Regions from separate parts of the Pseudoalteromonas sp. UBA6610 genome, predicted to be linked through region 1. Evidence: predicted binding sites of a transcription regulator. Region 1 holds the regulator's gene; each other region holds the start of a gene.

The links. Region 1 encodes sigma-54, which starts transcription at its own class of promoters, with help from an activator protein. Its sites were predicted from a motif close to GTTGGCACGNNNNTNGNNT; they were not measured.
Region 2: the regulator sigma-54 is predicted to act here: its motif matches at 1,254-1,272, upstream of B4F91_RS13730 (PspA/IM30 family protein).
Region 3: the regulator sigma-54 is predicted to act here: its motif matches at 1,273-1,291, upstream of B4F91_RS08935 (EF-hand domain-containing protein).

The regions. Positions count from the first base shown of each region.
Region 1 is NZ_DJHW01000097.1:13,477-15,738, forward strand. It holds gene lptB (LPS export ABC transporter ATP-binding protein) at 1-509, shown strand, start outside; gene B4F91_RS13120 (RNA polymerase factor sigma-54) at 579-2,078, shown strand; gene hpf (ribosome hibernation promoting factor) at 2,106-2,262, shown strand, end outside.
Region 2 is NZ_DJHW01000103.1:34,885-37,146, forward strand. It holds gene B4F91_RS13720 (hypothetical protein) at 1-294, opposite strand, end outside; gene B4F91_RS13725 (PspC domain-containing protein) at 304-510, opposite strand; gene B4F91_RS13730 (PspA/IM30 family protein) at 521-1,213, opposite strand; gene dusA (tRNA dihydrouridine(20/20a) synthase DusA) at 1,459-2,262, opposite strand, start outside.
Region 3 is NZ_DJHW01000066.1:11,307-13,568, reverse strand. It holds gene scpB (SMC-Scp complex subunit ScpB) at 1-560, opposite strand, end outside; gene B4F91_RS08935 (EF-hand domain-containing protein) at 712-1,233, opposite strand; gene B4F91_RS08930 (hypothetical protein) at 1,455-1,886, opposite strand; gene xthA (exodeoxyribonuclease III) at 2,128-2,262, shown strand, end outside.

The DNA of each region.
Region 1 (2,262 bases):
ACAGCCGCGCCCGCTTAGGCATTGGCTATTTGCCGCAAGAGTCATCAATATTTAGAAAGCTGACAGTTTATCAAAACTTAATGGCTATTTTAGAAACGCGTAAAGAGCTCAATAAAGCCGCACGAGAAGAAACGCTTAACAACTTACTTGATGAATTTAGTATTCAGCATATTCGCGATAGCCAAGGTATGGCGCTTTCTGGTGGTGAACGCCGCCGTGTAGAAATTGCCAGAGCACTGGCAGCAAACCCTAAATTTATTTTATTGGATGAGCCTTTTGCTGGTGTTGATCCGATTTCAGTGTTAGATATAAAGAAAATAATAGAGCATCTTAAAAACCGTGGCATTGGCGTATTAATTACCGATCACAATGTAAGAGAAACCCTTGATGTTTGTGAAAAAGCCTACATTGTTTCTCATGGGGAGCTAATTGCATCTGGCACCCCAGAACACGTATTAAATGACAAAACTGTACGCGATGTTTATTTAGGCGAGCAATTTAGGCTGTAACATTTAAGCCACACCTACAAGCATCTGCTAATATTAATTATAACAACATAAAAGGATTGTTAGAGATACATGAGGCAATCATTACAGCTGCGCATGGGCCAGCAACTTACAATGACTCCACAATTGCAACAAGCGATTCGCTTGCTGCAGCTCAGTACATTGGATCTCCAGCAAGAAATACAAGAAGCACTTGATAGCAACCCGCTATTAGAAGTAGAAGAGCAAGATTACACGGAAGAGTCGGCTGGAAAAAATGAACAAAAAGCAGATACGGATGATGTAACCGTAAGCGCATCGGCTGACGATACAACCAGCGAGTACGAGCAAGACAGTGGCGAAGCTTTAAATAAAGACACCGTTAGCGATGATATGGCAATGGATGTAACCTGGGATGAGTACATGAGCGCAGCCCCTGCTGCATCCTCAGGCCCAATGCCGGAAGATGAGTCTATTTATCAAGGTGCCTCTACTGAAACGCTACATGAGTATTTAATGTGGCAGCTTCAGCTTACTCCTTTTAGCCCAACTGACGAAGCCATTGCTATTGCCATTGTAGAAGCTGTAGATGACTCGGGTATTTTAACGCTAAGTTGCGAAGAAATTTTAGAGAGCTTTAACCAAGAAAACGATGACGAAGTTGAAGTTGAACTTGACGAAATAGAAGCCGTTTTAAAGCGTATTCAGTTATTTGACCCTGTAGGTATAGCCGCGCGCAGTTTACAAGAGTGCTTGTGTATTCAGCTAAACCAGTTTGATAAAGACACCCCTTTTATAGAACAAACTAAAATGATCTTAACCGATCACATTGATCTATTAGCGGCACGCGACTATCGTACATTAATGAAAAAGACTAAGCTTAAAGAAGACGAGCTTAAAGAGGTCATGACCCTAATACATACCCTCAACCCAAAACCAGCAGATACAATAGTAAGGGAAGAGTCTGAGTATGTAATACCGGATGTGTCGGTTAAAAAAATAAAAGGCCGCTGGGTGGTAGAGCTAAACCCAGATAGCATGCCAAAAATACGCGTAAATAGTCAGTACGCGGCTATGTCACGTACCGTAAAATCAAGTGGTGATAGCCAATTTATTCGCTCTCACTTACAAGAAGCTAAATGGTTTATAAAAAGCCTTGAAAGCAGAAACGACACGCTGCTTAAGGTAACTAACTGTATTGTAAAACAGCAACAGGCATTTTTTGAACATGGCCCCGAAGCCATGAAGCCAATGGTTTTAAACGATGTTGCTGAAATGGTAGAAATGCATGAATCGACAATTTCGCGTGTTACTACGCAAAAATATATGCATACGCCACGTGGTATTTTTGAGCTTAAGTATTTTTTCTCAAGCCACGTAAGCACTGAAAACGGCGGAGAGTGTTCATCAACCGCAATACGTGCCCTAATTAAAAAGCTAATTGCCGCGGAAAACTCAGCTAAACCATTGAGTGATAGTAAAATTGCGGATATATTGGCAGAGCAAGGAATTAAAGTAGCTAGACGCACAATAGCAAAATACCGTGAATCGCTAGCTATTCCACCGTCAAATCAGAGAAAGAGTTTGATATAAGACGTAAAAAACAAAGAGGAAATGCTTATGCAACTAAACCTAACTGGTCGTCACGTAGAAGTAACTGATTCACTTAGAGACTATGTAAATAATAAATTTGCAAAGCTAGAAAGGCACTCAGATCATATTAGCAATGTGCATGTCATTCTCGATGTAGAAAAACTCAACCAAAAAGCAGAAGCGA
Region 2 (2,262 bases), on a different contig from region 1:
CCAGCATAGTACAGCTACAAATAATAATGGCCAGGCTATCATCACTGAACCAAATAACAGTGCCAAAATGGTGCCAACCAGCGCGACAATCACTGCGCCTATTAACCCCATGGTCACTAAAGCCATTACGGCTACTACTGCAATAATAGCGACTAAAACACCAGCCAGCTCAAGCCCCACCCAGCTCATATCTGCAATCCAAAGTGGAAACTGCCATGAATCAAAATGTATTAGCGACACAGTATCAGTAAAAAGTAACAAATATACGACAACACATATTGCTAAGGTTTTCATATCCCTCTCCTAATACGCACGCTCTTCAAGGCAGCAGTGAGCAATCAAATAACCAAGCGCTACTGCAAACGGAAAACTTATAAATAATAAAATTGTTACTAAGCGTGTTGACCACACTGGAAAATCAAGGCGACGCGCTAACCCACTGCATACGCCCGATATTTTTTTATTCAGTGAATCTTTGTACCAACTACGCTGTGTTTTAAAGTTATTCATACTCTACTCCTTAAGCGCTTGGCGCAGTTGTATTGGTATTACTTTGCTTAACACTGGCTTTTAAACGAGCCAGCTCTGCATCTATTTTTTCATTTTTAACTAAAGACTCAATTTGCTCAGCGGTTGATTGCGCTGTATTTGTAAGTTCATAAGCATCAACCTGTGCTTCTATGCCTTCCACTTTTTGTTCTATCATTTCAAAGCGAGACAAAGCATTTGCGACCTTGTCACTGTGTAATTGCATGTTCACTTTTTCACGTGCAGCAACAATATCGTGGCGTTTTATTAATTGAGCTTGTTTGCTTTTAGCTTGCGCCATTTTTTGCTGTAAGCGCTCACAATCTGCCGTAATTTTCTCTATCGACTCTTTTAGAGTATTTAGCTGAGTGTTTTTTGCTGCAATTTGCTCATCTACTCGCTGTTTTTCTACTAACGCAGACTTGGCTAAATCGTCACGGTTTTTAGCAACTGCCAGCTCAGCTTTTGTTTGCCACAAAGTTAAGTCTTTTTGTTTTTGTGCAATTTGGCGTTTAAGCGTTTTTTCTTCGCACAGCAAGGCTGCGGCCGTGCTTCTACATTCGTTAAGCGCTTCTTGCATTTCACTTAGCATAAGGTTGAGGAGTTTTTCTGGGTCTTCTGCTTTATCCAGCATGGCAGCAATATTGGATTGGATAACATCATTTACGCGATTAAATATACTCATTGTTTTGTCCTGTTGTTTTTAATTGATAACAACAACAGGATTCCAAGAGTTATGCCAATTAACAAAAATTTATTTATAAGCCTTTATATTCAGACAGTTAGATAACTAATACGTTATTTTAAACTGACTAAAAACTGAATGCTAATAAGCTAAAATCACTAATTTATTTATCTTTTGACTAAATTTTAGTTATAAAAAAACCACTTTATAAAGTGGTTTTTTTATAACTGGTCAACGCTTTAGTATTACTCAGGCACAAAACTTAATGCTTTATCCATTACCGACAAATCAGCCTGTTTACCGTGACCGTTTTCTGAAAGGTGACGTCTAAATCCGCGCGCCCCTGGCTGCCCCTGAAAAATTCCCAGCATATGGCGTGCTATATGCCAAAAGTTAGCACCTAAACGCATTTCTTCTTCTATGTAATCATACATAGCGCGCACCACATCGTGACGAGTCTGAGTATTAGCCACCTCACCATAAATCTTTTCATCCACCTCATTAAGCATAAATGGATTACTATATGCTTCGCGACCAATCATAACGCCGTCTATATGCGCTAAATGCGCTAGGCTTTCTTCAATTGTTTTAACGCCGCCATTAATGCTTAAGTCGAGCTGTGGGTAGTCTTTTTTTAGTTGGTAAACGCGTGGGTAATCAAGAGGCGGTACTTCACGATTTTCTTTAGGGCTTAAACCATTTAACCACGCTTTACGGGCATGAATAATAAAGTCATCACAGCCAACTTTATGGCTGGCTTCAATTAATGCGCATAAAAACTCATACGAGTCTTGCTCATCAATACCGATGCGTGTTTTTACCGTAACAGGAATACTAACTTCGCTTTTCATTGCCGCAACACACTGGGCAACCAGCTCAGGCTCGGCCATTAGGCATGCACCAAAGCGCCCGTTCTGTACTCTATCTGAAGGGCAGCCTACATTTAAGTTAATCTCATCGTAGCCACGCTCACCGGCAAGCTTTGCACACTTTGCTAGCGCCTCGGGATCAGACCCCCCCAGCTGCAAAGCAACCGGCCCCTCGTGCTG
Region 3 (2,262 bases), on a different contig from region 1:
CTTAATAACTGGTTTATTTTACTTTCCTGTTGCGCTGGCAATGCAGGGAGTTCATCTAGACCGGTTAACGAAAAATAATCTAAAAATAATTTTGTTGTTGCATAAAGCGCTGGTTTACCAGGTACTTCTTTATGCCCAACTACTTTAACCCACTCTCGCTCAAGGAGGGTTTTAATAATTGCTGATCCGGTTGTTACACCTCGTACTTGCTCTATTTCACCACGCGTTATTGGTTGCCTGTAGGCAATTAACGACAATGTTTCTAGTAGTGCGCGAGAGTACTTAGGTGCCCGTTCTTGCCATAAATTACTAAGCCAAGGGCTTAAACTACTACACGCTTGAAAGCGATAGCCACTGCCTACTTCAACTAGCTTAATGCCACGTGTTTGATAGTGGGTATGTATAGCGTCTATTGCAGTGTTAATTCGTGACATTGAAATAGCTAAATCAGCCAATACAGTATCTTTTAAGTGGCGTTTGCTAACAGGTTTGTCTGCGACAAATATAGCCGCTTCAATGATCTCAATTAATTGTTCATCACTAATTCGACGACCCGCCATAATATTTTGCTTTGCCCTTTAAAATACGTAGCCATCTATTATGACAGAACATCGCAAAAGGGGGAAAATATATCTGCTTTTAAAACAAATTAAATGCACAAAAAAGCCAGCAATTAATGCTGGCTCTTATGTGTAGCGTATTTAGCTAATATTAGCTGTTTTTATAATGCTTTAGTGCATCATCTTCAGCAACGGCTTTACCGTATTTGCTAATGTAGCCTTTAAACTCACCTTTACTGATGCGCTTATCATTGTTGCCATCCATGTAACCAAAATGGTTTGAAATATCATCATCGTCAGCTTCTTCTACTGAGATGTAACCATTTTTGTCGTTATCTAAACTTCTAAAATCATTTTCGATTTTATCAAATTTAGCTATTTTAGCTTTAAATGCCGACTCACTTACTTCGCTGTCAGTCGCTACCTTACCGGTATTTAACTGCATGTAAGTGTTAAATTCTTTACGACTGATCTCGTTATCCATATTGGTATCAATATTTGAAAAGTGGCCCCAGATGCTATCGTCATCTGCTTCTACTTTTGAAATATAACCATCACTGTCGTTATCTAAACTTGCAAAATCGCTATCGATTTTTTCAAGGCCTTGGTTTGAGGCACAAGCGGCTAAACTTAACGAAGCTAAAATAGTTGTTGCGAGTGTTAACTTTTTCATAAGACGTATCCTTGTAGTTAGTAAATGTCACTTTAACTAATACAAGTCCAATGCCAAAGTGCACAAGCCGCCAACAATCAATAAGTTACGTGTATTTAGCTTATTTTATATACATTAATCAATTACTTAGCTTTGCAATGATTGCTGCATACCTTGTAATTTTTGCAAAAAAATACCCAGTACAAACTGGGCATTATTTTAATCTACATGTTACCGCGCAATTAGATTGCTGCGTTTTGGTAACGCTTTACAAATTCAGTTACGTTTTGTCCGTTACACTTTAATGAGTTTAAGTTACCAATTTTTTGGCGAACAGGCGCAAGGCCTTGCTTTAACGCTGTGATACATAACTGTGTTTCTTGGTGTGCATCTTTTGCAAACACTTCAACTTTTGATTCAGCAGCTTGGTTAGACGTTACTTTTTTAGCAATGTCACGAATATCTTGACCATTACATAAAACACTTTTAGAAAAACGCGATAAGTATACACCGTGTTGTGCTGCTTCTTTACGCGCTGCGCTAAAGCCTTCATTTGCACTTAATACACATAATTTAGATTCAAGTTTATTATCTTGGCTAAAGTAAGTGTTGCTTTTTGCTGATACAGACGCAGAGGCTAATAAAGCAGTAGCTAAAAGTAATTGTGTTTTCATGAGAGAGATCCTATTTGAACGACTAAACAAGTAATTTTTGCGCATTATATATTCAATAATTACGAGATCAATTGAATTTTTTATTTATTTAAATAATTAATAAAGCATTTACAATGTTTAAACTTTACGCACCAATTGATCAACATTTGCGCAGCTATTTTCTCATTTCGATCATGTTATGTAGGCTTATTTACTGATACAATTTAGTTATAAAAACAGAGTCTAATTAAAGGTAAATTTTATGAAGGTTATTTCTTTCAATATCAATGGTCTGCGAGCTCGCTTACACCAGTTACAAGCAATTATAGATAAACACCAGCCAGACATTATTGGTTTGCAAGAAATTAAAGTTCATGATGAGGCGTTCCCTCTCGAG